3 regions of the Alteromonas sp. HB246098 genome follow, and region 1 is predicted to be linked to each of the others. Evidence: predicted binding sites of a transcription regulator. Region 1 holds the regulator's gene; each other region holds the start of a gene.
The links. Region 1 encodes FNR, which switches genes on or off when oxygen is low (the NO sensors DNR and NnrR bind a similar motif). Its sites were predicted from a motif close to TTGATCTAGATCAA; they were not measured.
Positions count from the first base shown of each region.

Region 1 (10,311 bases):
CTTTGCGAAACTGAGAAAGACTATGTTACCCGGGACATGCTTATTGTTTTATTAGACGATACAGAGATGGACCATGCACACTGGCTAGAACAGCAGCTGGGTCTTATCAAGCGTCTAGGGCTTCAAAACTATTTGCAGTCGCAAATGTAAAAAATAGCGTTCACGCTACAATTTACAGGTAATTAATAAAAGGCCGCTCTTAAATAAAGAGCGGCCTTTTTTGCGTGTTTACTCCCCTTTCTTTAGGGAGAGTCTTATTGCTTTTAATACAGTTACTACTGTGTAACAAAATACAAATAGCTGGGGCTTTCTTTATCTTTAATATTTAGACGTAGCTGCCATTTCATCACTGGCTCACTACAACTGCCTAACATAAACCAACCCGACCACTTTCCTTGACCGTCGTTATCTAACAGCACGGGAATTTTGCCCATATACATGTTTACGCCTTCAATCCACGCGCTTTCTATTACCTCGCCCTCGGGAACTAAAAGCTTAACCGTTACCGACTCTTCGGCTTCAGGCATGGTAGAAAATGTGGCAATTGCCAACTTGTCATCAATTAAGAATTCGCAAGTTTCATTGACAAAGTTGCAGCTGTTTCCTATTCCATTAACTACGCTCGTGTCTTTTAACACTGAAGACTGGAATTTATGTGCAAGGTATACACACACAGCTACGATAATAATAGCCACTAGCGGCAGCTGCGAATGTAAAATTTTTGATCGTTTATTGTTATCGTTATTTAGCATTTCTTAAATTTTGTGTATTTCTTCATTGATGGAGATCAAGCTTACGTAGTTTATGGTATCTTTTTGTAATTAAAAACCTTATCATCCGCGTACCAACTGGCTTGGAGACAATAATTATTACTCTTTCCGAGCTCGGTGTGAAGCGTTATTCCTTAGCTGATACACGTCTCGACCGTACTATTCCGGCAGTTGGAGACCATAGTTCATTTGAAGTGGAAGATTCATTAAAATGAGTGAAATAAGCCAAGCACAACCTGACTACAATTATAAAGTAGTTAGGCAATTTACCATCATGACCATAGTCTGGGGTATCATTGGTATGGGCCTAGGGGTATTTATTGCCGCGCAATTATTTGCACCTATGCTTAACTTTGACACACCATGGCTAACATTCTCACGTTTGCGTCCGTTGCACACTAATGCCGTTATTTTTGCCTTCGGCGGCTGTGCGCTATTTGCAACGTCGTACTACATCGTTCAGCGTACCTGCCAGGTAAGACTGTTCAGTGACAAACTTGCCGCATTTACCTTTTGGGGTTGGCAAGCCGTAATCGTTTTAGCAGTTATCACCCTGCCTATGGGTTTAACTAGCTCGAAAGAATACGCTGAACTAGAATGGCCAATTGATATCCTTTTGGCACTGGTTTGGGTCGCTTATATCATCAACTTCTTCGGAACCCTAGTAATCCGTAAAGTTTCGCACATCTATGTTGCAAACTGGTTCTTAGGCGCGTTCATGTTAACTGTTGCAATTCTTCATATTGGCAACAGCATGGCTATTCCGGTATCTTTCACTAAATCGTATTCACTGTATGCGGGCGCAGTAGACGCCATGATGCAGTGGTGGTACGGCCATAACGCGGTAGGCTTTTTCCTAACTGCGGGCTTCCTTGGTATGATGTACTACTTCGTACCTAAGCAAGCTGGTCGCCCGGTTTATTCATACAGACTTTCAATTGTTCACTTCTGGGCACTGATCTCTCTGTATATCTGGGCTGGTCCTCACCACCTTCACTACACTGCCCTACCCGACTGGACTCAGTCACTAGGTATGGTGATGTCTATTATCCTATTCGTTCCATCTTGGGGTGGTATGATTAACGGTATTATGACGCTATCTGGCGCGTGGCATAAACTTCGCACCGACCCAGTATTGCGTTTCCTTATTGTTTCGTTGTCTTTCTACGGTATGTCTACCTTCGAAGGCCCAATGATGGCAATTAAGACCGTTAACGCACTATCACACTACACTGACTGGACAATTGGTCACGTACACTCTGGTGCACTAGGTTGGGTTGCAATGGTTTCAATTGGTTCAATTTACCACTTAATTCCAGTGCTATTCGGTCAGCGCGCTATGTATAGCACCAAGCTAGTTAACGTACACTTCTGGTTCGCAACTATCGGTGTTGTTTTATACATCGTAGCAATGTGGATGTCTGGTGTGCTACAGGGTCTAATGTGGCGCGCAGTAAATGCTGACGGTACGTTAACCTACAGTTTTGTTGAGTCATTGGAAGCGTCTAAGCCTTTCTATGTGGTTCGTTTCATTGGTGGTTGTTTCGTGGTAGCAGGTATGCTTGTTATGGCATACAACACATGGAAAACCGTTCGTGCACCTAAAGGCAGTATCGCTGCAGACCCAGCGACTCAGCCAGCGTAGTAAAGGAGACGAATAATGAAAAACGCACATGAGTTAATTGAAAAGAACGTCGGTCTGTTAACGGTATTAATCCTTATCGCTATCAGCTTCGGTGCCATGGTTCAAATTACGCCGTTGATGTTTCAACAGCAAGTAATGGAACCAGTAACAGGCCTACGTCCATATACAGCGCTCGAGCTAGAAGGTCGTGATATTTACATCCGTGAAGGTTGTGTAGGTTGTCACAGCCAGATGATTCGCCCATTCCGCGCAGAAACAGAGCGTTATGGTCACTACAGCGTAGCAGGTGAGTCAGTATGGGAGCACCCTTTCCTATGGGGCTCTAAGCGTACTGGTCCTGACCTAGCACGTGTTGGTGGTCGTTACAGCGATGAATGGCACCGAGTTCACCTGCTTAATCCTCGTAACGTAGTACCAGAGTCGAATATGCCAGGTTTCCCTTGGCTTGCGGAAAACACGCTTGATGGCGAGTTAACAGCTGAAAAAATGGAAGTATTCCGTGGATTTGGTGTTCCGTATACCGACGAAGATATTGCGGGTGCGAAAGCGGCAGTACAGGGTAAAACGGAAATGCAAGCCCTTATTGCTTATCTACAGTCTCTTGGCACACATTTGAAATAATATGGACCAGGGAATTGTAGGCAGCATTTTTACTGTCATCGTCTTTGTAAGCTTCATCGGCGTCGTGTGGTGGGCGTTTAGCGGCCGCAACAAGAAGAAATTCGACGAAGCAGCAAACTTACCGTTTGCAGACGAAGAAAAAGAAAAATCAAAAGAAGATTAGCAGGAGTCTCGAACTCATGAGTATGTTTTGGACAATTTGGATTTCAGTGATAACCCTAGGGTTGATCATTGGTTGCTACTTCCTTCTTCGCTGGTGCCTGTCTAACAAGACTGGCGTCGCTGAAGGTGAGTCAATGGGCCACGAATTTGATGGTATTGAGGAGTTGAATAACCAACTACCTCGCTGGTGGACAATTATGTTCTACATGACCATCGTTTGGGGCTTTATATACCTAGCGCTTTATCCTGGCCTAGGTGCGTACGAAGGTATTTGGGGTTGGAAGAGTTCTAACCAAAATATCCAGTCGCTAGAAGAGTCTGCTCAAGCGCGTATTGACGCAAAAGAGCAAGGCTACCTAGTAGAATATGACCGTGAGCTTGATTTTGCTGCTGAGAAGTTCGACCCGATCTTCGAAGCGTATGCACAAGTTCCTGTTGAAGAACTGGCGAAAGACCCAGAAGCAAACAAAGTAGGTCAGCGTTTATTCCTACAGAACTGCTCTCAGTGTCACGGTTCAGATGCACGTGGTCAGAATGGCGGCTTCCCTAACCTAACGGACAACGATTGGTTGTACGGTGGTTCAGGTGCGAAAATCGTTGAAACTCTTACGCTTGGTCGTAAAGCAGCTATGCCAGCATGGCTAGATGCTATGGGTGAAGACGGTATCGAAGAAGTGGTTAACTACGTTCTTAGTTTAAGCGGTCGCGATGTGGACCCACAGCTAGCTAAAGCAGGTAAAGCGCGTTTCGCAGCGTGTGCGGCTTGTCACGGTATGGACGGTAAAGGTAACCAAGCACTTGGTGCACCAAACCTTACTGACAATATCTGGCTATACGGCGGCAGCCACAGAGCGGTAACAGAAACGCTTACTTACGGTCGTAACGGTGTAATGCCTTCATTCAAGAAAACCTTGGGTGATGACAAAATTCACGTTGTTGCAGCGTATGTATACAGCCTTTCAAATGATTAATGATTTAAATCATTAAATATCTTAAAAAGCCTCGTTACTACGGGGCTTTTTTTATGAGAAAATACAGCCATATAGACAGTGCCATTACGTACAAATTTAGTGGGCTGTAGGTGAGAATTACCAACACCATATTTATCGTTATTATGCAGTTCGAATACGGCTGTCCACTAGTAATAATAGATATGTTGTTAGCGACCTTGCTAGTGAAGTAAAGACGAGTAAATAATTAAATGAATAGACCCTGGTATAAAGAATTCTGGCCCTGGTTTTTAATTGCCGTACCTATCATTACCCTGATCATGGGCGGCGTGTTGTTAAACCTTGCTATTTCTACTGAAGATAGCCTTGTTGTAGACGATTACTACAAAGAAGGTAAAGCAATTAATGCCCGCCTGGACAAAGAAGCGATAGCCCGTCGCATGAACATTACCACCGATTTAACCATTGAAGATGGCAGCATAGCGCTAGAGTTCCATTCAGGCATTCCACAAGAAGGCAACGCGGTTAAACTAAGTTTTTACCACGTTACGCTTGAAGAGCGTGATGTCAGCGTTTTACTAAGTCGCGACGCTAACGGTATTTATCGCGGGTTTATTGAAGAAAACCTAGACGGTAAATGGCGCATATCGCTCACACCTATTGATGATAGCTGGAAAATTCAAAACACGGTCTATCTACCCCATACTGGTAAAATGAAGTTCAATCCATAATGGCGAATCACGATTGTTACCATTGTGGGCTGCCTGTAGCAGCCGCAGACGATGGGAAATTCACTACTGTCATATTGGGGCAACATCGGGATATGTGTTGCCCAGGTTGTTTAGCGGTAGCTGAAGCTATTGTTAACAATGGTTTAGAAGACTATTACCAGTTTAGGACCGAACCTGCACAAAAATCTGATGACGGTATTTTAGAAACACTAGATAAACTCAAAGTCTATGACGACCCTTCCCTTCAGGAAGAGTTTGTGTTTGAAGAAGGGCAAGATAAGCAAATTCAGCTGACACTTGAGGGTATTACATGTGCTGCCTGTGGCTGGCTTATTGAAAAGCAATTATCGAAAGTTGAAGGCATTAAGCAAGTAGCTGTAAATGTTCAAGAGCGTCGGGCTTTAGTTACTTGGTCACCGTTTCAAATTAAGCTTAGCCAAATTCTCTCTACGCTGAAAAGCATCGGCTATATTGGCTCTCCATTTCACCCTGATGAGCACGAAGCCAGCTATAAACGCGAGCAAAAAACCTTCCTTAAGAAATTAGGGCTAGCAGGTATTATGGCCATGCAGGTTATGATGCTGATGACGGGTCTTTATTTTGACTGGTTTGGCGCCATCGAATTAGAAACACGACAGTATTTTTACTGGGTTGCCCTTACACTCACCACCCCGGTTGTACTGTATTCTGGTAGCACCTTCTATGTCGGTGCAGCTAAAGCGCTAAGCGCACGAACAGTTAATATGGATGTACCTGTTACGCTTGCCATATTTGGTACCTATATTGCCGGTATTCGCTCTACCATGCTAGAACAAGGCGAAGTGTATTTCGAATCCATTTGTATGTTCATTTTTCTGCTGTTGCTTAGCCGATTCTTAGAACATCGCAGTCGACACAGAGCGGCGCAGATTTCTGCCAATATGATGCAGTATGTTCCTGTGTCAGCGACTAAATTAATGCCAGATGGCAGCGTTACTGAATGCTTAGCAAAGCAACTAAAAGTGAACGATGTAGTGCTAGTTAAGCCCGGTGAGACAATTCCCATTGATGGGCTGGTAACAGAAGGTAACGCTGCGGTTGATGAGTCTATGCTAACGGGTGAATTTAACCCTGTGCGCAAGACAAACAACAGCGTTGTATATGGTGGTACCGTATGTCAGGATGGCAGCCTTACCATTACTGTTACGCAAACACTTAAAAATGCGCTGGTAAATCAAATTGTGAGGCTTCAAGCAAGTGCGATGGCCAGCAAACCCAAGGCCGCGCAAATAGCCGATAATTTTTCTCGATATTTTGTAACTGCGGTACTGCTGATTTCAGCGTTAACCTACACCTTTTGGGCCTATAACGGCAGTGTTGATGCATTTTGGATCACCATTTCGGTGCTAGTAGCAACCTGCCCTTGCGCCTTAGGGTTAGCCACACCATCAGCGCTCACTTGCGCTATGGCGAAATTAAACAGACAAGGCATTTTGCTAAAGCGAGCCGATGCTCTTGAGCAAATAACTGGCATTGACACTATCGCGCTCGACAAAACCGGTACGCTTACACAAGGTAAGTTCACTATATCAAACGCCTGGTATGCTGACGGCGTAGACAGCGACAGCGCGTTTTCCATTGCACGCGCACTTGAATCTCGCTCTGAGCACCCTATTGCTAAAGCCTTTAGCGGGGATAAAGCCTTTAGCGATAATATGGCCTTTAGCGATAATAAGGCCTTTAGCGATAATAAGGCCTTTAGCGATGATAAAACGTCAAACGGCAACACCATACACAAAGTGTCCAATTTTACAGTCACGCCAGGTGGTGGAATTAGCGGTGAAATTAATGACACACTATTTTGCATGGGCTCAGCAGCATTCAGTGTTCACGAATCTCAGCAATCATTTATCGAGGGTTACCCCTCGGCTAATGTGTTTCTTACCGTCAAAGGCCGTATGATGGCGGCTTTTGAAGTTCGTGACTCACTGCGTGACGATACCCAAGAAACCCTCGATATATTGGCAAAAAGTCATACCCTAGCTGTATTAAGCGGCGATACACAGAAAAACGTCGACTCCCTAACGAAACCTTTACCAATTTCCACCGCTAAAGGGGGTCTTACCCCAGAACAGAAATACGAAGCGGTTCAAGCTATGCAGCAATCGGGCACCAAGGTAATGATGATGGGCGATGGTATTAATGACGCGCCAGTGCTTGCTAGTGCCGATGTAGCGATAGCAGTAGGTAATGCGACAGATGTTGCGAAGACTGCTGCCGACGTGATATTGCTAGGCGACCAGCTACTTTCTGTACCAGAGTTAATTAAAACCTCACACCAAGTGAAACAAAAAATAAGACAAAATATTGGTTGGTCGTTAGGTTACAATGTGCTGATCTTACCCTTCGCCGTAACAGGCCTGCTTTCACCGTGGATGGCGGTTGTTGGAATGTCATTAAGCAGTATCATAGTAGTGACAAACTCTACGCGACTTCTGGGCAAATAGTATGAGCATAATTTACGTTTTAATACCAATCGCGATCATCATAGTAGCTGTGGCAATTGTGATATTTTTCTGGGCGGTTAAAACCAATCAGTTTGAAGATTTAGACCGTCAGGGTTACAGTATTTTGTTTGATGATGACCTTCCGCCTGAGGAAAAAAAGCTCGCTGAGCAACGCAAGCAATTTCAGGATAGTAAAGTAGATAAAAGCCAAGAGTCGCATGGAGGGGATTAATTATTTCTCAGCCTTTCTTATCGGCTTAGCTGGCGGTGTTCACTGCGTGGGCATGTGCGGGGGTATAGTGGCAGCGCTAAGAATGGTGTCACCAAAAGGTGCTTCAGCATTACCCTATACCCTAGCCTACAATATAGGACGTATAGCAAGCTACACCATCGCTGGCGCGCTAACTGGGGCGCTTGGAAAAATAGCCGCCGACTACGTGCCCCTTGCCAACTATGCCCTATCTTTGCTTAGCGGCCTTATGCTGTTGTTGCTAGCCTGTTATTTAGGTAAATGGTGGACGGGTTTAACGGTATTGGAAAACGCTGGAAAAGGATTGTTTTCTAAACTGCAGCCATTATCTAAGCGTTTTTTACCGTTCAAAACCCCTTTTAGCGCTATCCCTTATGGGTTTATCTGGGGCTGGTTACCTTGTGGATTAGTGTATTCAACACTTACTTGGTCTTTGGCTGCGGGCAATGCAGTACAAGGCGCCGCCGTGATGTTTTTCTTCGGTTTAGGTACTTTGCCAACGCTACTCGCAGCAAGTGCAGGCAGTCAGTATATTGTTAGTAGTTTTCAAAACAGTCATATTAGACAAATCATCGCAGTAATAATGGCCATATATGCAGCCTATCTTATTCATGGCGCAATCGTTTAAAAATAGGTGTATTATTGTCGTGGGGTCTTTATAAGAGCATGCATTATGAGCAAAGGAAGCCAATTTTCTATTCACTGTCAAAACTGTAGCTTTAGTCACCTGTGTTTACCCGTTGCACTAAACAAAACAGAAATTGAATCTCTTGACGATATAATCGAGCGCAAAAAGCCGCTTCATAAAGGCGATACGCTCATTCAAACTGGCGATAAATTTCGTTCCCTTTTTGCGGTAAGAACGGGTTCTTTTAAGTCATTTGTAACCAACCAAGAAGGTGAAGAGCAAATCACCGGCTTCCACTTCCCGGGTGATATTATTGGTTTTGATGCCCTGCGTGAAAGTAAGCATCAAAGTTACACTTCTGCGCTAGAAACCGCCATGGTGTGTGAACTGCCTTATGACACACTTGATGAAATGTCGGTTCAATTTCCCAAACTACGCCATCAGATCATGAGCTTTATGAGCGCTGAGATAAAACAAGATCACGACATGATCATGCTTTTAAACAAGCGTACTGCTGAAGAGCGTTTGCTGTATTTTATATCACACCTTTCCCAGCGTTTTGAAGAGCGTGGCTTTTCGCACAGAGAGTTTCACCTAACTATGACCCGAAACGAAATCGGCAACTATTTAGGCTTAACGATAGAAACCATTAGCCGTCTATTAAGTCGTTTTCAGAAGGAAAACATTATCAAGGTAGACGGAAAATTGATCTCTATTTTGGATTTTGATCGGTTAAATACCAAGCTAGAGGCGTTAAATGGCCCTAGTGTAGTTTGTAACGGTTAATTTATTCTTCTTTTATCTTAAGCGCGCTACATGCGCGCTTTTTAGTTTTAATCTTTAAAGTTTCACTGTATTCCCTCACTGAGTTACACAATATCCATCCATTGAGCGTGGAAGCTCCCGTAAAATTCAGTGTAGCCTTTTTTGTTTATCAACGAATTATTTACGCCTTGATCCAAAACAACTCACGTTTTTTTAAATGTCGTTTATAGTTAATGTAAATGGTTTTTATAAACTGTTTTGAAAAAATATCGATGTCGACAGCCATACAAAGCTTTGTAGTTGAGGAGACGTTATGATTGAGTGTAAACGAATTCTTGCCGTGGTGGACGCGGAACGCGACAACCAGCCTGCCCTAAGCCGTGCCTATGAACTTGCGTCAAAAACCGGCGCTACGGTTACCGCTATGATGGTGGTATATGATTTGTCTTACGATATGACAACCATGCTTAGCCCCGACGAACGTGAATCAATGCGCGATGCCGTTACAAAAGAACACGCCAAATGGCTATCTGCCCAGCTAAAAGAACAAGGCTTTTCAGAGACCGATATTGTGGTTGAGTGGAACAACCGTGCTTATGAGTCGATTATTTATTACGCCCTTAATAACCAAATCGACTTAGTAGTAAAAGCTACTAAAAAACATGACGACCTTGCCTCAGTGATCTTTACACCTACGGACTGGCACTTAATGCGCAAATGCCCTCGCCCTGTTCTACTCGTGAAAGAACATGATTGGCCAGAAGGCGGTGAAATCATTGCTGCAGTGAACGTAGGGAGCGAAGATGATGAACACGCTGCACTAAACGACAAGCTTACATTAATCGCGAATGACTATGCCTCTTTGCTGAAAGGTAACGTTAATTTAGTCAACAGCTACCCTTCAACACCACTCAACATTGCCATCGAAGTACCGGAGTTTGACCCTGACACGTATCACGATGCGGTAAAAAACCATCATATGAAGGAAATGCGTAGTCACGCACTCAAATACGGTATTCCAGATAATAAATGTGTGGTGAAAGAAGGCTTACCTGAAAAAGTTATCCCACAAGTAGCAAAAACACTCGATGCAGAGTTAGTTGTAATAGGCACAGTGGGACGGGTGGGTATTTCAGCAGCGCTTATTGGCAATACTGCCGAACACGTTATCGATGAACTGAATTGTGACGTATTAGCAATTAAGCCCGATGGATTTGAATCACCGATAACCGTGTAGTTAACGACTTAATTGCGCTTAAATATCAAGACACTTAATGGCGACAAATAGCGAGTCGGCGATGGG
Region 1 is NZ_JBTZUG010000008.1:83,099-93,409, forward strand. It holds gene bfr (bacterioferritin) at 1-150, shown strand, start outside; gene ACYTPF_RS16010 (hypothetical protein) at 276-752, opposite strand; gene ccoN (cytochrome-c oxidase, cbb3-type subunit I) at 982-2,415, shown strand; gene ccoO (cytochrome-c oxidase, cbb3-type subunit II) at 2,431-3,036, shown strand; gene ACYTPF_RS16025 (cbb3-type cytochrome oxidase subunit 3) at 3,038-3,199, shown strand; gene ccoP (cytochrome-c oxidase, cbb3-type subunit III) at 3,216-4,169, shown strand; gene ACYTPF_RS16035 (FixH family protein) at 4,400-4,879, shown strand; gene ACYTPF_RS16040 (heavy metal translocating P-type ATPase) at 4,879-7,365, shown strand; gene ccoS (cbb3-type cytochrome oxidase assembly protein CcoS) at 7,367-7,597, shown strand; gene ACYTPF_RS16050 (sulfite exporter TauE/SafE family protein) at 7,584-8,243, shown strand; gene fnr (fumarate/nitrate reduction transcriptional regulator Fnr) at 8,289-9,029, shown strand; gene uspE (universal stress protein UspE) at 9,322-10,245, shown strand.

Region 2 (10,311 bases), on a different contig from region 1:
CTAATAAATAGCGTTGTGTGGAAGTATTCTTCAAGCAACTTTATTCTAGCACTAACGGCAGATTGAGTGAGGTAGAGGTTTTCAGCGGCTTTACCAAAGTGACGAGTTTTTGTCACCTCTATAAAGGTGGTGAGAAAGCGTATATCCATGCTTGATGTACAACCGAATTGAGTTGGTTCTAAACTGACACAGATAATACGGTAAGTAAATACAAATGCACAGAAGCGCACCGCTTTAATCGGTGCGCTTAATTAAAAAATCATCAACTCGCTGAATTAATACTCTTCTTGATGTAAACGTCGTTGTTTTTCACGACGTTGGAGGTCACGCTTCTGCTTTACTTTAACAGTGCTTTGACGTTTGGAATTTGATTTTTTTGCGTGAAGATCTTCCTCTTCTACCGAGTCCCATTCATCACGCTGGTAACGATAGTCTTTACTCATTGACTTCTCTGGGTTATGAACACGTTTCAATTATCATCCTAAGCCGAAAAATAGAAAACGAATTTTAATCATCGTAGCGACAAGAATTTTTGATGGCATTTTTACTGTATTTTCACAGGTGCACTTCGCCAACACATGTTTCACTTTTGTAACAAATTTCCCACCGCAAAAACTTGTCTAAAAAGTCGGATATATTGATAAATTTCATCAGGTTAAAAAAGGTAGACTCTCGTCCTATTGCTTATGAGAGAGCCCATTCGCGGCAATATTCTTATTAGATTCCATTACTTTTTGACCCATTAAAAATTTTTTATTGATAAGGAAAAAATCTTTTGTTTTATCTTCGGTTATATTTATTTTAAAAGTGCGCTGAACAAAACAATACGTTGGGTACAACATGAAAAGTTTAGCTATTCGACTATCTGCAAAACCATATATCGACCGTCAAAAGTTTCCCTATGGATTTCGTAAATCAGGTGACTTCAGTATCACTGAAGCCGATCTTCTAACTAACTACGGCAAGACTTTATTAGGCCTCGAAAACGGTGAACTTTCGCCAGAAAGTGAAGATGAGCAACACTTCGTTTCGTTCATTAATGGCAAAGTTGAAGCAGTAAATAACCTCGAAAAGGCATGGGCAAAATATGTGAGACTGGCAAGAGGGAAAAAACATTTTTATACCCTTCATAGCAGTGCTAGTAATCAATCAGAATACGATGATGATTATTCTGATGAAGAGTTTGATGTAGCCTAACCCTAAAACATACCAGTCAACGTTAAAAAGCTCGCTCAGGCGAGCTTTTTTGTTTTAAGCGATAAATGATCTCAATCAAGGTTAAGCAAGAAGAAAATGAAGAAAGGTTAAGGACTGTCTACACTTAGAGTATTAAAGAGTGACGTTAACTAACAATAACTGTCGCTCTATACAAAGAGCCCTAGCAAAGGAGGCGCAACGATGATCATTAGTTCAAAACAGCTTACTCACTTTTCTATTCATGCCGTTGATGACAAAGTAGGCGGCGTTCGCGATATTCTTTTTGACGATGAAACGTTTACCGTACGTTATCTGGTTGCAGATACAAATACGTGGCTTCCGCTTAGCAGAAAAGTGGTTATTTCTCCCATTGCCGTGACAGAACTAGATAGCAGTGATGACACTGTTCATGTAAATATGACTGTTGAAAAGTTAAAGAACAGCCCATCGATTGATGAACATAAGCCCGTGTCTCGAGAGTATGAGGAGAACCTCTTTAAATATTTCGGCTACGGCTACTACTGGATTGGGCCAGGAGCATGGGGAGAGTTTGCACATCCCAATGAGCTTGTTGAAATACAGCAAGCGGAAGAATCTGAAACACTTAACCCTAAGAAAACAAGTAATCACTTGAGGGCTGTTGGAGAAGTGGGAGGCTATGAGGTTGCCACGACTACCGACAATGTTGGGCACATAAGCAACTTCATAATCGACACGCGAAGTTGGAAAATAATAATGCTGGTGGTCGATACCAATAATTGGCTTCCAGGGGGTAAACACTTGGCGCTATTACCGGGGGATATTGAAAATATTGATTGGGCCGCACACAGTGTCGCGGTCAACCTAAGCCATGATGAATTAGTCAATAGACCAGAAGTAGATAGTGATAGAATTCCAGAAGAAGATTACATCGCCGTGTTGTGCAAACAACTGGATAAATAGTTTTAGATATGGATTTGAAGGAATGTTAAACGATACAATGTCCGCTATGTGGCGGACATTGTTGTTTTAATGATAATTAAGAAAAACCTACTCGCAGAAGAATTCGTCCATCAACGCAATAAGTCGTTTAACACGCTCATCCGCAAGTCGATAGTAAATTGTTTGGCCTTCCCTTCTGGTAGCTACCATTTTTGATTCTCGCAATAATGCGAGGTGTTGAGAAATCACGGGCTGTGAAACATTGACTACCTCTAGAAGCTCGGTTACCGACTTTTCCTCTTTCAACAATGAACAAAGCACCATGAGACGTGTTTTGTTCGCAAATTGTTTAAGGAAGATTTCAGCTTCCACCGCATGTTCCATAATATCATCTGAACCTATTACCATATCCTCAGACATAAGCACTTCCTTTCTTTAACGTTTCTGGCAATAATTTAGCCATTAATTATACTAAAGTATAAAACATTTTGCCGACTTGCCATTATATGCGATGAATTCCAGTAATTGATATTGTTTTATTGAATTTCCATTCATACATTAGTTATTACTTATTTGTTTTGCACAAAATCGTCATAAATTGGGAGTACTATGCTAATAGATATTAAAACTCGGATTGAGAACATCAGCTTCGATATTCGTTGCGTCACTGCACAAAAAGCTTCTGAAGAGTTAGTGCACAATGATGGAACCCTTATCGACGTAAGGGAAAGCGGCGAAGTAGCGAGCCAGCCCGTCCCCTATGCCCTCAACATACCCCGAGGCGTGCTCGAGATGAAAGCATTAGAGAGATTCAAAGATGCCTTAATACCGCTCTACATCCATTGTGCGTCTGGCGTTCGTGCAAAGTTAGCTGCCGAGCAACTAATGCAGATGGGATACGAGAAGGTATCAGTGGTAACGTGTCCAGTATCAACCATTAACCAAGCCCTTAAAGAATGACTTGTATAATCTGTCTATGCTATAAGTAGCCCAAAAGACAGGTAAAGGGCGTTGTATGCTTAAATCCACATTAGAACAATGGCGTATGTTTAAAGCCGTTGTTGATGCTGGTGGCTTCAATCAAGCAGCTGCAGAAGTACATAAAAGTCAATCTAGTGTTCATCACGCTGTTCAAAAACTTGAAAACGCCATTGGTGTAACACTATTTGAAAATATTGGTCGTAAAGTACAGCTTTCTCCACAAGGTGAGCTCATGTACCGTCGAGCTTCGTTTTTGCTCAACGAAGCTCAAAAGCTTGAAGCGGTAGCAAGTAGCTTAAAAGTAGGAACAGAAACAACACTGCGTATAGCTGTAGATATTATTTTCCCTTCTGAATTATTGTATAACGTGCTTGCCAAAGTCTCTGCAGAATTTCCGCTCTTGCGTATAGAAATAGAGGAAACCGTGCTTAGCGGTGCTAACGCGTTATTAAGTAGCGGAAAAGTAGATTTAGGCATTTCTCCCTTTGTCTTTCCGAATGGCTTTAGCGAAGACTTATGCGAAATTGAGTTTGCCGCGGTGGCTCATGCTAAGCACCCTTTACACCAATTAAACAGAACCCTAACCTTAGAAGACCTCAAAACTCATCGTCAGATTGTAGTTCGCGACTCTTCTGCAGAGCGCAAGGCAGATGTAGGTTGGTTAGGTGCAGAACAACGTTGGACAGTGAGCCACGTAAGAACATCTTTAGATATCATTACTCAGGGATTGGGATTTGCATGGCTACCTATAGCAATTATTAAGGAAGAATTAGAAAACGGTACCCTAGTTCCGCTTCCTTTGGATAACAATGCGGCGTTAAGAAAAGCCCTTCTCTATCTTTCTTTTGAAGATGGAGACACCTTAGGCCCGGCGGCGCGAGCATTTATGGGAGAACTGAGATACCAAACAATGAACCTACCTACCTCAGATTTTATGCTTGATTCATGCTCAGTGTAGCTCGCGCATTAGCTAACTACTGTTGGCAAATGCTGAAAGCCTAACACAAATCCAAACAGTGAGATTGTTACACCTATCAAGGCCACTGCCCCGTCGTCAGTAGCCATTCCAACGGCCATAATGAAAACTGCCAAGGCGGGAATAAGACCCATAAAGGGAATAAGCTCTAACGGAACCATTACCAAGCCGCAGCCAACACAATTTAAAGCAATTAAAGAGCGAAACACGGGCTGTTTCATAAAAAAACAACGGGGAACGAGAAAGCGGTCGACACTAGCTGCATAGGGTTTTATTTTTTCGACTATTTGGCGTAGTTGATCAGCATCGCAATGTATGTCCATCACTTTTTGAGGTAACCATGGGTGCCTGCTACCGAGTAATATTTGCAATGCAATAAGTAAAATCGTCACACCGGTTAAAGAAGGTACACCAGGAATAGCGCCTATAGGGGTGCAGGCGATAAACGACGGAAGCGCTAGCATTGGGCCAAAGCCCCGCTTTTCCATAACTTCCCAAAAATCTGCAAAATAAAATAAATCTTGACTAGCCCGAGGCTGCATTTTTGTCAGCAGCTCGGTTAAAGTCATTGATCTCTCAGCTGTTTTTGCCCACATTTTCAATTCCTTTGACATAAATTTAGCCGTAGTCCTCTAACTTCAGAGAGCAAATGCGGGCCTACCATAGGCAAATTTTCGGTAAACCTTATCTATTCCTTTCACCAATAATAAAGTTGCTCTACATACAAATTGTGCGAAAAATGTGCCATAGCCAAGCTCACCTACACTTTATAAGGAAATGGGAATACTTTTTGCAGTTGTATGTAAATAGGTAACACTCAATGTGTATTTGATAGACCGAGAATCTTCTAGATTAAATCAAAAACGTAAAATTATAGACGGTCGTTCGTATAGATGAATCACTACAATTAATGTGACTTTATTGAACATTCATTCGGTTTTACCTGAACTAAACAAGTTATTGCTAGGAAAGGAGTAAGTATAGCTAGGTATCTAGTTATTTTTTCTTGCCTTTTATGATACAACTATAACATTGATTTTATTCCATATTTTAAATGGAAAGTAATAGAGAGGGACATTCACGTGCTAACCGTACTTTTAGTTGATGACGATGCCGAGTTTACAGAAGTAGCTTGTACTATTATTGAGTTTTTAGGCCACGACGTCCTAACAGCTGCGACATTAGCTGAAGCCCGCGACTGGCTAGAGAAAGAAACATTCGATCACGTACTGTTAGATTTCATGTTGCCCGATGGTAGCGGCGCTCATCTGTTTAATGAACTTGATGCGCTCCCCAAGCGTCCTCGTGTTACCTTAATCACCGGCCACCCTTCGGTTAAAAGCGTAATCAAAGGCTTGTGTGGCCCTACCGTAGACTACCTTGTCAAGCCAATACAGCGCGAAGAAATCGAGGCTGTGTTAAGTAAAAAGCCAAAAGAAAAAGCACCTAAAGAAGAAACAATTGAAAAACACTTCGATTTGCTTATTGGCGAGTCACCGGTGATGAAGGAGTTATACAAACTCATTTCAAGGGTTAGCAAAACAAGTGCTAACGTCATGCTGTTAGGTGAAAGTGGTGTTGGTAAAGAAGTAGTCGCAGCTGCTATTCACCGAGCCTCAGAAAGTGATGGCCCTTATATCGCCACAAACTGTGGTGCCTTTTCTAAAGAATTGATTGGTAGTGAGTTGTTCGGCCATGAAAAAGGTGCCTTCACCGGTGCTGTGGGCCGTAAAGAGGGTGTTTTTGAACAAGCAGAAGGAGGCACCCTTTTCTTAGATGAAATCACAGAAATGCCTATCGATATGCAGCCTAACCTTTTGCGTGTGCTCGAAAACAAAGTGGTGCTTCGTGTAGGCGGCACAAAATCTATACCTGTGAACTGTCGCGTAGTATCTGCAACAAACAGAACAATGGAAGAAATTGCGCAAAGCAAAGTGTTGCGTGAAGATATCTATTTCAGATTGGCCGTTTTCCCAATCACTATTCCACCTTTACGTGAACGAAAAGAAGATATTCCGCTTCTAGCGAAAACCTTTATTGCAGAATTCAACAAAGACAACGGCTCTAATTTTAAGTGGGAAGATAATCAGCTTGAAACGCTTCAAGCCTACGACTGGCCTGGTAACGTTCGAGAGTTAAGACACTTTGTTCACCGTGCCGCCATTATGAGTGACCCTGAAAAGAGTGAGATTGAGCTACCTAAAACCATCGAATCTCCTTTTGCGCAAAAGCAGAGTACGACACCTGCCCTTCAAGCCGGAAGAACGATTGAAGATGTGGAAAAAGAGCTTATATACGCCACATTAGAGAAAGTCAGCGGCAATAAAACCACAGCCGCAGAAATGTTAGGGATTAGTACCAAAACGTTGTACAACCGCCTTCACGCCTACGGCGATCTTAGCAAAGATGAATAATGAGAGGTATTCGATATGACTAGCGAAGAATTCTCACGTTTAAGCGTTTTCGTTCATGATGCTCGCAAGCCTCTAAATAGAATATCTATGCAGGCAGAGTTAGTAAAAATGGCACTAAATGGTGATGTTGCGCCTGAAAAGGCATTAGCGGCGTTAGATAAAATAATAAGCAGTGCAAAAGACTGCAGCGAGACCCTTTCTGAAATGACCTCAGAATTGGGTGAGAATGATGCGGAATAAATAAATGATCTCTAAAGTTCTGTCTTCCATTTACAGCTGGATAATTTTGGTTGTAGTCATCATTGTTGTTATGACAGCAAACTCTTTTTATGTAGTGAGTACGCTTAACGACCTGTCAGCACTTGAAGCGCGATTATTTACAACTAATCGGGTTATTAATGCAGTTAATAGGCTTCATGTAGCTGTACTGCGGGTGGAGTCTGGTCAACGAGGCTACATGCTTACTGACGATGAAGAATATCTAACTGACTACACCGAAACACTTGGCGTTATCGGCGAGTTAATGGACGAAGTAGAAGTGAGCTCTTTTTCGTCTGATATAGATGAACAATCTGTAAGAATTGAGGAACTGCTTAAGCTAACCAAGGCAAAGATTAACGAAGTTATTCAAGTCGTAGAACTCGTTAAGGAAGGCAAGCAGAAAGAGGCCGTTAACCTGGTTCAAAGTGATAAAGGTATACGGCTATACAAACGTTTTGAAGCACTTTTTCGGGAAATTGATACTTCTGAACGTGGTATGCAAGGTACACATTTAGCAAATTTGATGAGCTTGCGAAGAGACTCGGTCAATACCTTAATCATCTCATCCGCTACTACCCTGCTGCTCGTTATTGCCGTTTTTCTATTGCTGAAAATCAACTCGCGAGAGCACGAGAAGTATCAAGCTGATCTTGAATCTGTAAATGAGGACTTAGAAAATCGCATAGAAGAGCGGACACAAGAACTTAGCCTTTACTCCGATGAGTTAGCCCGAAGTAACCGAGAGTTAGAAGATTTCGCTTTTGTTGCTTCACACGACTTGCAAGAGCCACTTCGCAAAATTCGGGCGTTCGGTAACCGTCTTGAGTCGGGGTACACCGATGTTATTGATGAGAGAGGCAGAGACTATTTAGCGCGAATGCTAAACGCCGCAGAGCGCATGTCGATGCTCATATCTGATCTTCTTGCTTTTTCTCGTGTTTCAACACGTGGCAAAGATTTCAGTGACGTGAATTTAGATAACGTTATACAAAGCGTATTAGATGATTTAGAAATCGCCATTGATGAAAAATCAGCACAGATAGACGTAAGCGAAAAGATGCCTATTATTCGAGGTGATAAGACACAACTTGAGCAGTTGTTTTTAAACTTGATCTCTAATGCACTCAAATTTCAAAGTGAAGGCGTAACACCCGTTGTCAAAATCACTTTACAAGAAGCAAGCGAAAAAGATATTCAAGATATCATCATGTCTGAGGAATACGATTGGATAAAAATTACGGTTACCGATAACGGTATTGGTTTCGACCAGTCCTTCGCAGAGAAAATATTTGCTCCTTTCCAGCGTCTTCACGGTAGAAGTGAGTATAAAGGTACGGGCATAGGGCTTGCCGTATGTCGAAGAATAGTAGAAAGACATAATGGTCAGATTACTGCTACGAGCGCGCAAGGTCACGGGGCCACGTTCACAATAATAATGCCGGTGGATAGCGAGCCGTTTGGTTCCAACAACAATAATGGAGAGACACACAATGACGCGTAAACAAACCCAGCCAATAAATATATTGATGGCCGATGATGATGAGGATGATCGCTTACTGACCGTCGACGCACTGCAAGAAAGTCGAGTACTAAACAATTTATTTTGTGTTGAAGACGGTGTGGAATTATTAGAGTTTCTCCGTCACGAGGGAAAATACACAGATCCTGCGTCTGCCCCTCGCCCTAGCCTCATCTTACTTGACTTAAACATGCCTAGAAAAGATGGTCGCGAAGCACTCCAGGAACTTAAAAACGACCCAAAACTACGCAGTATTCCCGTTGTTATCTTAACAACATCGAAAGAAGAAGAGGACATGCTACGCGGTTACGACCTTGGTTGCGCTTCTTATATTACCAAACCAGTTAACTTTGAAGGGCTTGTTGAACTGATGCGTGCTTTAGGCCGTTATTGGATCGAGTTCGTAGAGTTACCACACGAGTAAAAGAGGTACTAGATGTCAGAGGTTATTAAAATTCTATTGGTTGAAGATGATGAAGATGATTACTTCTTAACTTCTGACTATCTAGAACAATGTGAGTCACCTAAGTTTGAATTAACTTGGGTGACAAACAGTCTTGACGCCATAGAAGCGCTTAAGACGGAAGACTTTGATTTATGCTTGCTCGACTATTTGTTGGGCGCAGAGAATGCCATAGATGTTCTGGGTGTTCTGAAGTCGAACCAATTTAGCCTGCCTGTGGTTATTTTAACAGGTCAGTCTGACGCTACAGTAGATGAAATGGTAATGCGCGCAGGGGCCGCAGATTATCTACAGAAATCGGAGATAGAATCGCCGCGCTTTATGCGCACTATCCGCTACGCCATGGTACGTCGCGATATAGAAAACGAGCGGATTGAACGCAACAAAGTTGAACAAAAAAACAAAGCAAAAGACAAGTTCCTTGCTCACCTTGGCCATGAATTGCGCACGCCTCTTACCTCTATTTTGGGGTACACAGAACTTCTCATAGATGACGCAAGAAACAGCCCGTTTCAGCAAGAGCTATCGATAATTCATTCAAACGGTAAACACTTATTGAGCTTGCTCAATGATTTACTTGATATGTCACGGATAATGGCTGAGAAGCTAGAACTAAACATTAAAGATGTGAACCTATCGGCTTTTCTCACCGATATTCACTCGTTGATGCGTTTGAATGCCAAGGATAAAGGGCTGAGTTTAAATGTGGTTTCAAATACCAAAATTCCCGAATTTATTAAGACGGATCCCACTCGACTTCGCCAAGTGCTGCTTAACCTGATTTCTAATGCGGTTAAGTTTACCGATAAGGGCAGTATCACACTCACTATTACCCTTGATGAAAATTCAACAGATAGTGAAAAGCCTCAGTTACTTAGATTTTCCGTAGACGATACCGGCATAGGTATGCCACCAGACAAACTCATCAATATCTTCCAGCCCTTCGAGCAGATTGAAGATGTGATGCGCGCTAATCACGGTGGTGCAGGTCTAGGTTTAGCTATTTGTAAAGAGCTTGTCACCAAGCTTGGCGGCGATATAGATGTATCATCTCGACTTGGTGAAGGCAGCACGTTTACCTTCGATGTTGACCCTGGCGATATATCCAAACAACCTCTTGTCGACTTAGAGCTTGGTCAGATACAAACCGTTGAGTCTAGCAGTATCGATTTGAATGTTACCGGTAGAGTGCTAATTGTTGATGATTTAAGAGAAATTCGGCGCCTTACCGGTCATCTTGTAAGTCAGTCTCAGGCAGATATTAGTTATGCAGAAAACGGTGTCAAAGCGCTGGAAGCGGTATTACAGGCCGACGAACACAACCGACCTTTTGACCTCGTTCTTATGGATATTCACATGCCTGTGATGAATGGCATTGAGGCGTTACACGCTATTCGTCGCCATGGTAAAGATATTCCCGTTATTGCGGTTACCGCAGCTAGTCGTAAAGGACTGAGAGAATCACTAATACGTGAAGGCTTTAATGACGTTATAGGTAAACCAATAGACCGCTTTGCATTAGCTCAACTTCTTTCACAATACCTTCCGCCTGGCGACCACGTTACTTTTACCAATGTGG
Region 2 is NZ_JBTZUG010000003.1:169,803-180,113, forward strand. It holds gene ACYTPF_RS08685 (LysR family transcriptional regulator) at 1-149, opposite strand, end outside; gene ACYTPF_RS08690 (hypothetical protein) at 276-473, opposite strand; gene ACYTPF_RS08695 (MaoP family protein) at 841-1,197, shown strand; gene ACYTPF_RS08700 (PRC-barrel domain-containing protein) at 1,399-2,139, shown strand; gene ACYTPF_RS08705 (ArsR/SmtB family transcription factor) at 2,227-2,538, opposite strand; gene ACYTPF_RS08710 (rhodanese-like domain-containing protein) at 2,728-3,078, shown strand; gene ACYTPF_RS08715 (LysR family transcriptional regulator) at 3,134-4,057, shown strand; gene ACYTPF_RS08720 (exopolysaccharide biosynthesis protein) at 4,066-4,671, opposite strand; gene ACYTPF_RS08725 (sigma-54-dependent transcriptional regulator) at 5,158-6,489, shown strand; gene ACYTPF_RS08730 (hypothetical protein) at 6,505-6,729, shown strand; gene ACYTPF_RS08735 (sensor histidine kinase) at 6,734-8,251, shown strand; gene ACYTPF_RS08740 (response regulator) at 8,241-8,693, shown strand; gene ACYTPF_RS08745 (response regulator) at 8,706-10,311, shown strand, end outside.
Region 2: the regulator FNR is predicted to act here: its motif matches at 1,263-1,276, upstream of ACYTPF_RS08700 (PRC-barrel domain-containing protein).

Region 3 (10,311 bases), on a different contig from region 1:
GGTCATGTCTGGCTGTAGGCCAAAAAAGCGTAGGGTTTGCTGAGGGTTGCGATACTCGTCGCGCACTTTAGCACTAGCAGAGCGGATATCGCTCATTGCGGCGTCAGAAATAGCATCGGCACTGGCGTAGGTTGCTGTTACACCGAGTGTTGCGGCTAACACAAGTTGGGCTAACTTTTTCATTCTTATTTCCTTTTTCTGTCGAGGGTAGGTAATTGTCTATGCGGACTAGTAAAACATAACATTTATTAGTAACACTATTACTACAAATTACCACAGGTCAGATCAAGCCTATCAGCTAACCCCCATTTGCACTTACGTCTTAGCAGAATAATTCGCAGCTTTGTCGCTTCGATGAGATGTCACTACAACCAAGCAAATGACCACAAGTCTGCGTATTAAAAAGGGTTAAGGAAAAATAACAAACACACAGTAAAGTAACAAAGTGCCACTTTACTGCGTGTTTAACTTAGGTGTTGGTTTCCCTCACTAAGCCTGCACTAAAAGATATAGCGTAGATACCTATTAATGACGGAAGTGACGCATGCCCGTAAACACCATAGCAATGCCGTGTTCGTCAGCGGCATCAATCACTTCTTGGTCGCGCATAGAGCCACCAGGCTGAATTACTGCCTTAATGCCAGCTTCAGCTGCTGCGTCAATGCCGTCACGGAATGGGAAGAAAGCGTCAGACGCCATAACGGAGCCAGCCACTTCAAGGTTCTCATCAGCTGCTTTAATACCGGCAATTTTCGCAGAATAAACGCGGCTCATTTGGCCTGCGCCCACACCGACCGTCATACCGTCTTTGCAGTAAACAATTGCGTTAGACTTCACGTATTTTGCTACCTTCCAGCAGAACATGAGGTCGCGCAGTTCATCTTCGCTTGGCTTACGCTTAGTCACAACTTCTAGGTCTTCCATTTCAACCATGCCGAAGTCGCGCTCTTGTACTAATAAACCGCCGTTTACGCGCTTAAAGTCGTAACCTTCAGTTAGCTGACCAGCCCAGTCACCACACGCTAGAAGACGTACGTTTTTCTTCGCACTTACGACTTCTTTCGCTTCATCGCTTACCGTTGGTGCAATAATGACTTCTACGAATTGACGGTCAACAATGGCTTGTGCCGTTTTCGCATCAAGCTCGCGGTTAAACGCGATAATGCCGCCAAATGCAGACGTTGGGTCAGTTTTAAACGCACGATCGTATGCACTTAGAATATCGTCGCCAATAGCAACACCACACGGGTTAGCGTGCTTAACGATTACACATGCTGGCTCTTCGAATTCTTTCACGCACTCTAGCGCCGCATCGGTATCAGCAATGTTGTTAAACGATAGCTCTTTACCTTGAAGCTGAGTAGCGGTAGCCACAGACGCTTCTTGAATATCGTTTTCTACATAGAAGGCCGCTTCTTGATGGCTATTTTCGCCATAGCGAAGGTCTTGCTTCTTAGTAAGCTGCATGTTGTAAGTACGCGGGAATTCGCTGCTATCTTCACAACAACCTGTTTCGCATGCAGCACTATCTAAACGGGCACCGAAATAGTTCGCAATCATGCCGTCGTATTCAGCTGTATGTTCAAATGCTTTGATGGCTAGATCGAAGCGTGTACTGTAAGACAAAGAGCCGTTGTTGTCGTTCATCTCTGCAAGTACGCGAGAGTAGTCAGACGCATTAACCACAATAGTCACATCTTTATGGTTTTTTGCAGCAGCGCGTACCATCGTTGGGCCACCGATATCAATATTTTCAATTGCATCTTCTAGCGTGCAATCTTCGTTTGCCACTGTTGCAGCAAACGGGTAAAGGTTAACTACCACAAGATCGATAGGCGCAATGTTGTGTTCTTCCATCACCGCTTCATCGGTACCGCGACGACCAAGGATACCGCCATGAATTTTAGGGTGAAGAGTTTTTACACGACCAGCCATGATTTCTGGGTGACCTGTGTGATCAGAGACTTCTTTCACAGGTAAGCCAGCATCAGCAAGTAGTTTCGCGGTACCGCCCGTCGACAGAAGTTCTACGCCAGCGTTATGCAGCGCTGTCGCGAAATCGAGGATACCGGTTTTATCAGAGACACTAAGGAGAGCACGTTTAATAGGTTTTGGTGTTTGCATAAATTTTAAGTTTCTAATGTTGTAGTGTTGAAACAAAAAGAGCACCGTTTGGTGCTCTTTGGTGGGCAAAGCCCTTGGAATCTTAGTTCATGCCGTATTGCTTAAGCTTCTTGCGAAGTGTGCCACGGTTGATGCCCATCATGATGGCAGCGCGGGTTTGATTGCCGCGTGTGTAAGTCATGACTTCTTCTAGCAGCGGCGCTTCAACTTCAGCCAGTACCATTTCGTACAGGTTATCGATGTTTGCGTTATCCAATTGCTTAAGGTACTTGTTAACCGCTTGCTTTACAGAGTCACGCAGTGGCTTTTGAGCTTGCGTTTGTGAAGGCGTAGTTACTGTAGTAGTAAAAGGTGAAGTCACGTTTTGATCGAACATAATACTGTGTTGCTCTTAAGTTAGTCATCACTATGCTGCGGGAGAGATCTGTCGGGTCTCTCGTGTCTGCAGCGCTTGAAAATATGCATTTAGTGCATCGAGTTGCTCATTCGCGTCATCGATAGCGTTAAACGTTTTACGAAACTGACGATCCGTATCGTGCTCCGCGAGATACCAGCCCACGTGCTTACGGGCAATTCTTACACCGGCTATGTCGCCATAAAAGTCCTGCACATTAGCTACATGCTCGTGCAAAATCTCATATTGCTCTGACAGCGGCGGTGGTGCTAGGTTCTCGCCCGTTTCAAGATAATGTTGGATTTGTTTAAATATCCAAGGCTTACCTTGCGCGCCGCGACCTATCATTACGCCATCTGCACCGGTGTAATTCAGCACCTCTTGTGCTTTCTCTGGAGAAGTAATGTCACCATTTGCAATAACCGGAATTGCTATTGCCGCCTTTATTTGACGTATGGTGCTGTATTCAGCTTCTCCTTTATACATACAAGCTCGCGTTCTGCCGTGAACAGCAAGCGACTGTATGCCGTTTTGCTCTGCAATGCGGGCAATGTCTACCCCATTGCGATTTTCTGGGTTCCAGCCGGTACGAATTTTCAGTGTCACGGGTACATCTACAGCATTAACTACTGCTTTAATAATCGCTTCCACTGTGTCTGGGTATTGAAGAAGCGCAGAACCTGCTAGCTTCTTATTGACCTTTTTAGCAGGACAACCCATGTTGATGTCGATGATTTGCGCACCGTTATCTACATTAAATTGTGCCGCTTGAGCCATAAGCTCAGGGTCAGCCCCAGCTATCTGTACAGAGCGAATGCCTTCTTCACCCTCATGATTCATACGCGCTTGTGATTTAGCTGTGTTCCACACCTTCGGATTACTCGAAAGCATTTCTGAAACAACAAGCCCAGCACCAAGGCGCTTACAAAGTTGGCGAAACGGTCTGTCTGTTACGCCAGCCATGGGGGCCAACATCAAATTGTTTTCTAACTCGTAAGGTCCAATTCGCATTGTAAAATGTATAGCTCGCCATCTAAAACTGCACAGAAAATATACACCCGGCTAAAACGGGGCGCTAAGTGTACGTGTTTTCGCAAGGCTTGAAAAGGCTAAAAATCACACAAAATTTCACTTCGTGGTCTTGACAGTGAAAAAAATCTGTCACATTAGTAAGCTAACGCCGATTTTTAGACTAAATATTGTACGAAGGTCTTACAGCCCCCGATTTGAAAGGGCTGTAATGTGAAAAAATTTAACAAATAATTAGACGCTGACGATTTTTATTGTATGAATTTTCGTCGCAATATTGGGGTGGTTTACCGTAAAGGTTCTAATTTGACTAGACGTTTAATTAACCGTCTAGTCAGTTTTTCAATCGCGCTTAGTGTTTTTTGCCCGACACTCGCGCCCATTCTCCGTCAATGGCGCTGGGCTCAAGCGTAATATCGCTCGCATAAGCGTCTTCAATTCGAGTAACTTGTTCCGCCAGTATGCCAGAAAGCACTAATAAGCCGTCTTTTTTGCAATAGTTAGTAATGACGCTTTGAAGTTCTAGTAATGGGCCTGACAGTATATTTGCCATAACTACATCAGCTTCTAGCTCGGGTTGGTCTTCCGGTAAATACACATCTAGGCGGTCTTCAACGCCATTGCGGCGCGCATTTTCTTTTGTCGCTTGAAGGGCTTGCGGGTCAATATCAATACCTATAACACGCTTCGCGCCTAGCTTTAATGCAGCAAGGGCTAAGATACCTGAACCACAGCCAAAATCGACCACAGTTTTATCTGTCATATCTATGCCGTCTAACCAACGTAGGCAAAGTGCAGTAGTAGGGTGCGTACCTGTGCCAAAAGCAAGGCCCGGGTCCAACATCACGTTAACGGCATCAGGGTCTGGAACATCACGCCAGCTAGGGCAGATCCAAAGGCGCTCGCCAAACTGCATGGGGTGAAAGTTATCCATCCATTCACGTTCCCAGTCTTTGTCTTCAAGCGGCTCTAGCTTGTATTTGAAGTCTGGACCAAGCACCTTCGCCTTACCTAGGCGCTGCAGAATACCTTTCATATCCGCATCTGCTTCAAACAAACCCACTACTTGTGTGTCTGGCCACAGTAACACTTCACCCGGCTTGGGTTCGTACATTGGGGTGTCTTTCGCGTCAACATAGGTAACCGCCTGCGAGCCATTTGCAGTTAGCATGTCACCTATTGATTCCGCGTATTCAGAAGAAGTATTAATTCGAAGTTGTAGCCAAGCCATATTTATCGTTCGTTGGGACCTTTGAGAGTTATTGTACCTTTGCTTGGCGTTAAACAAAATGAAAGCAAGCGAAAAGCGGCAACAATAGGCACCATTTTCTGTATCAGTGAGGCTTTAGTGCCTTAGTCTTTTGTCCACTAGTATGAATCAATAATGCGCCTATAGTAGTTATCAGTGCGGTTCGATTGTAAAGTTAACCGGAGTTTTATGCGTATTCTTATCCCTTTTTTGTGTGCTGTTGCCATTGCTTTGCCTACTAAAGCCCGTGAATTAGACGTAGTGGTTGGCTGGAATAAGCCTCCCTATGTTATTTCACAAAAACACAGCGGTTTTGAAATTGACCTGGTAAGAGCCATATTAGCAGAAATGGGGCATACGCTTTCGCCCATCTATGTTCCATTTGGGCGTACTGCTCGGCTTCTAAAAGATAGTACTGTGGATATAGGCCTTACACAAAGCGCTGCGCACAATGTGGATGATTCTGTTCTTTCCGACCCATACATTATTTATCAAAATGTTGTTGTGACAAAAACGCAAAATAACTTTGTTATCAGCGAAGTCAGTAATCTCAAAGGAAAGCGTGTCATTGGGTTTCAAACGGCGCAATCGGTATTAGGTGAAGAGTTCAAGCAAGTATTAGCGCTAGAGCCGATGTATATGGAAATGGCAAGGCAAGACCGTCAGGTCGATATGCTCATGCTGGGTCATGTGGACGCGATTGTTTTAGATAGAAACATTTTCAACTACTTCAAGTCTCAAAACAGCGCCTATGATAAAGAGGAAACAGAATTCCATGAGTTGTTTCCTATCTCAATATATCGCGCGGCTATACCTAACCCAAAGCTGAGAGCAGAGTTTAATGCAACCCTTCATCGCTTTATTGCAGATGGTCGGTATCAATTACTGCTCGATGAATATCAGCTTGATAATCTGCTTCACAAACTGCCAAAGGCGCCCGCCAAACTGTAAATACGTATTTTATCGTGTAGACAGTGAACCATTTTTGATTCAACGTATATCAAACGTAGCAATACTTTTATGTCCGTCACTTTTTACCTAATCGTAGATAAGGCCCGTTGGTACAGAGGTCATGGCATAAGAACGTTCTCACAAAAACAATGCGTTAAGGAAAAGCTCTATGTTGAAACAGTGGTATTTACTGGCTGTAACCTTGCTGTGTACCGCCTGCGTGTCGCAATCGCACTATGAAGATAGCGATAATGAAAGGTGGCTAGATGAGCCAGCATACCTGCAGGCTCAAGCTATTGCTCAAGGCGATATTACATCGGCAGAGCTTGTGAGCGGGTATTTAGCTCGTATTGGTGAGTTAGATAAAAAGACAAATAGTGTCTTAGCGCTAAACCCCAATGCCTTAGCTGAAGCTAAATCAATCGATAAACAATTTGCCAGTGGAGCTGAATTAGGCCCGTTAGCCGGTATTCCAGTATTGCTAAAGGACAATATTGAAAGCGCAGAAATGCCCACAACTGCAGGTTCTATGGCGCTAATCAATAACGACACCGGACGAGACGCCCCTATTGTTGCGAAGCTAAAAGCAGCGGGCGCGATTATTTTAGGTAAAACAAATTTGTCTGAATGGGCAAACTTTCGTTCTGAATCATCGATAAGCGGTTGGAGCGCAGTAGGTGGCTTAACTCGAAACCCTCACATATTATCAAGAAGCGCATGCGGTTCGTCGTCTGGCTCGGGCGCAGCAATGTCGCTTCGATTAGCATCACTTGCCGTAGGTACTGAGACCAATGGCTCTATAATCTGCCCAGCATCTATTAACGGTGTAGTCGGCTTTAAACCAACCGTTGGTTTACTCTCAAGAACGCACATTGTACCTATTTCCTTTAGCCAAGATACGGCTGGACCAATGACCTCAAACGTTCAAGACGCATGGTTAATGACTTCGGTTATGGCTGGGGAAGATGCAAGCGATAGTGCTACTGAAAATACAGCGTCTCATCAACCTAACATGCCTTCATCGAAAATGCTGGCAACAGATTTAAAAGGCAAACGCATTGGTGTTGTCAGGTATCGCCAGGGCGACAACCCTCACGTACTAAAAGTCTACGAAAGTGCGCTAAACCAGCTAAGAGCATCGGGTGCTACGCTGGTGGATATTAGTGATTTTTCTCAGCCTGATTCCTTCTGGGCCGACTCTTACAATGTTTTACTCAGCGAGTTCCACCACAGCATCAACGAATATTTGTCGGGGTCGCCAGCAGAGCTCCCTGCAAGAAATCTATCTGAGCTTATTGCTTTTAACAACCAAACCGAGCGAGAGCTAGCGTTATTCAACCAAGATATTTTTGAAAAGTCGCTAGACGCGGCGCCTATTGATAGCGAAGCATATCAAAGCGCCCTTCGCCTTATTCAAGATACAGCGGGCAAAAACGGTATTGACGCATTGCTAGCAAAACACAATGTCGATGTATTAGTTGCGCCTTCAAACAGCCCTTCATTTTTAATCGACGGTGTGTATGGCGACCATTCGCCGGCTGGTTTCATTGGTATAGGCTATTTAGCCGCTGTTGCCGGCTATCCACATCTCACAGTACCGGCGGGTGAAGTGAAAGGCCTTCCAGTAGGCATTAGCTTTATCGGTGCTAAGTGGAAAGATGAAGAAGTGCTAAAGATAGGCAAAGTCTTTGAAGCTAAACATGGCTTTTTTATTAAGCCAGGTCTTTTACCTACACGTTTTGATGACCCGAGCCTAAAGGGCATCCAGAATGGACTAAATGAGAGTCGCTAGATAAAAGCGTTTGGTTTGAATGTGAAGTTTGTTAAGCAGTATTGAAACTAAAAAGCCCCGATAATTATCGGGGGCTTTTGCTATTTACGTATGCTATTTATGTAGCTGCGAGTGATTATTTAGCCTGGCTTTTTAACCCAAGCGCTACACCAGCCATCAGCGTTAACCAGCTTGTTAGGGAAAATGTTACAAGGGCGATATTGTTCGCCATCGGCACCCTGCACGTACATGCAGTTTGCACATTTTGCACCTTCAACGGTTGAAGACGGTGTGTAGTTTAATGCTTTCGCAGTTGGGTCATCAGCGCTCAATTGTTCTTGAGCTTGTGCACGTAACGCTACACCACCTAATGTAAGACCGATAACTGTAGAGCCAGACAGTTTTAAAAAGTCACGGCGATTTACAGATTTCATAACATTCTCCTTAAGAGATAGAAACGATAATGATTCTTTTTTATTCAGTACCTTAAACGCAAAAACCTGCCCAATGAGGCAGGTTTTGTGTAATGTTTAAATACTATCTCTTTTTGAAAAAAGATCGAACGAAATGTCTTATTTTCACTTGATCTAGATTAAATAAACTTCAGAGTAATAATACCTGATTATAATTATCAGACCCTTCTATCTGCTAAAAGTTCATTTTTTAGCTAGGGGGACTCCGGGTTTTGCGTAGGCAAATTGTGCAACACGCGTAGTGCTATGATAGCTATCTAAACCAGAGATGCAGGCAGTGTTTGCTTTTTCTATATCGGCGTATCCATCTGCATCAATAACGTTCTCTGGCATATGAAGCTCTTGAATTTCTCCAATAACCATTTCGGTTTCGTTAAGCAGTTTTAAATGTTGCGCCACCTTTAAGCCCATCTTGATTTCACTTTCTTTAACAAACGGAGCACTAAATGACTCGCTAAACTGCGGCGTTAAACCCACTGCTTCAAATTCGCTCTCATCTGGAGCGTAGCGAGCAGACGTTTGGTGCGCTTTGTCTAGCCAATCAGTCGACACGTGATTTAGCGTGTAAAAGCCCTGTTGCTTTATATTGCTAAGGGTATCTCGTACCACAGTATGTGGGCGCATTATCATGCCTATAAGTGGCGGGTTAGCACCCACATGAACGATAGAGCTTACAATGGCTAAATTGTTGGTGTTTCCGTTTGTGGTACCCACTAACGTAGCCGACTTAAAGCCAGACAAGCTATTGACTAGATTAGCTCGGTATCGCTGTGCAAGCGCATCTATATCGCTGCGTGTAAACTGCTTAGTCATTTTCTCGTTCTGCCTCAATTTGAATGTCGTCACCATGCTGATAAGTGGTCAACTCTATGGGTTGGCAGCACACCTGACAGTCGAGTACTTGGACTTGACCTACATCGTTAACCTCATCTATCTCAACGTCGTTAGGCGCCATACAGTAAGGGCAGGAGAAGCCCATGGAACGGGTTAAGCTCATATTTCATTGCCTTGTTAATCACGAATAGTGTTTATTACGTAATGCTAAGACGAGTGGATTTTCTTTAGCAAAATACCCCGTTGTTTATGAAAAGAACGCGCTGAGGCAATCGCAATAGCCATTATTAAATGAAAGGCTTAATAATTAGCCCGAATAAACAGCAGCAAGGTGAATGAATAGAGGTGATGGTGTGGCAAATAAAGTAGGAAACTGCCCGTGTTGTAATAGAGAAACGCGCCTTACTTATCATCATCTTATTCCAAAAAAAATGCATCGGCGCACCTATTTCAAAAAGCACTTCAGCAAAGCCGAACTGCAGGACGGTATTTATATTTGTAGGCAATGTCATAGCGGCATACATCGCTTTTATGATGAGATGACATTGGCCAAGCACTACTTCAATTTACAACGTTTACTAAATGACGAGCAGCTTTCAACGTTCTTTCAGTGGGTGTCTAAACAGAGAGTTCGTGTTTAATAAATGGCTTGGTCTAATACCGGCCAGTAGACTTTAAATACATTCGATATGGATTTAATTTGATTAACTAGGCTGTATAAATATACACTATTGGTGTTTTCATAGCCAAAGATACCTCATGCGAAAAGATTTACCGCCACGTTATTACCTCACACATTTTCACGAGTTCCTTAAGTTCTTTGAAGGTGCGAACAGCATGCTTTTGAGTGATGAGGCAGCTGATTTTGTCGAGCGTTTTAACGCATTAGACGATGACAAAAAATGTATTGTGGTACGCGCTGCAAATCGCAAGTATGCGGTTATTGACAGAACCCAGTTTAACTACGGCGAAATAACCGAGCCGCAAGCACAAATAGATTGTCTCATTGGTAGCGGGTGGTTTGGCGACCTTTCGAACGCGTCGCTTAATGATATCGCCGGCGTTCTAACCAAAGACGCGTTGTTGGCGCTTCTTGCTGAATACGGCAGTACGCAGGGGCTGGCGTCTCTCACTAAGCCTAAACTCGTGACGTTACTTAATGAACATATCGGTGCTAGAGGCTGGCCAGAGAGCTTTTCGCTAAACAACTATTTAGTGTGTCTATTTGATAATGCGCTTCGCTATTTGCTCTTTATCTATTTCGGTAATACCAAAAGCCGTCTGAATCAGTTTTCTATGCGCGATCTCGGTGTAATGAGAACCCGCTCCGATTCGGTAACCGATACTGCACGCTTTGAAAGTAAAAGCGATGCGCAAGCCGCTTGGTTTTACGCCAACCACTATAGCCAGCTAGCCTTTTATAACAATGATATGTTACTTGCCTTAGCGGAAAGTGATTTCCCCGCTACAGAAGGTGTGTCAGCCA
Region 3 is NZ_JBTZUG010000004.1:202,654-212,964, forward strand. It holds gene ACYTPF_RS10850 (class I SAM-dependent methyltransferase) at 1-183, opposite strand, end outside; gene purH (bifunctional phosphoribosylaminoimidazolecarboxamide formyltransferase/IMP cyclohydrolase) at 526-2,124, opposite strand; gene fis (DNA-binding transcriptional regulator Fis) at 2,207-2,500, opposite strand; gene dusB (tRNA dihydrouridine synthase DusB) at 2,531-3,529, opposite strand; gene prmA (50S ribosomal protein L11 methyltransferase) at 3,900-4,778, opposite strand; gene ACYTPF_RS10875 (substrate-binding periplasmic protein) at 4,986-5,747, shown strand; gene ACYTPF_RS10880 (amidase) at 5,917-7,539, shown strand; gene ACYTPF_RS10885 (high-potential iron-sulfur protein) at 7,659-7,952, opposite strand; gene ACYTPF_RS10890 (flavin reductase family protein) at 8,175-8,804, opposite strand; gene ACYTPF_RS10895 (CPXCG motif-containing cysteine-rich protein) at 8,797-8,988, opposite strand; gene ACYTPF_RS10900 (hypothetical protein) at 9,179-9,466, shown strand; gene ACYTPF_RS10905 (exonuclease domain-containing protein) at 9,585-10,311, shown strand, end outside.
Region 3: the regulator FNR is predicted to act here: its motif matches at 8,101-8,114, upstream of ACYTPF_RS10885 (high-potential iron-sulfur protein).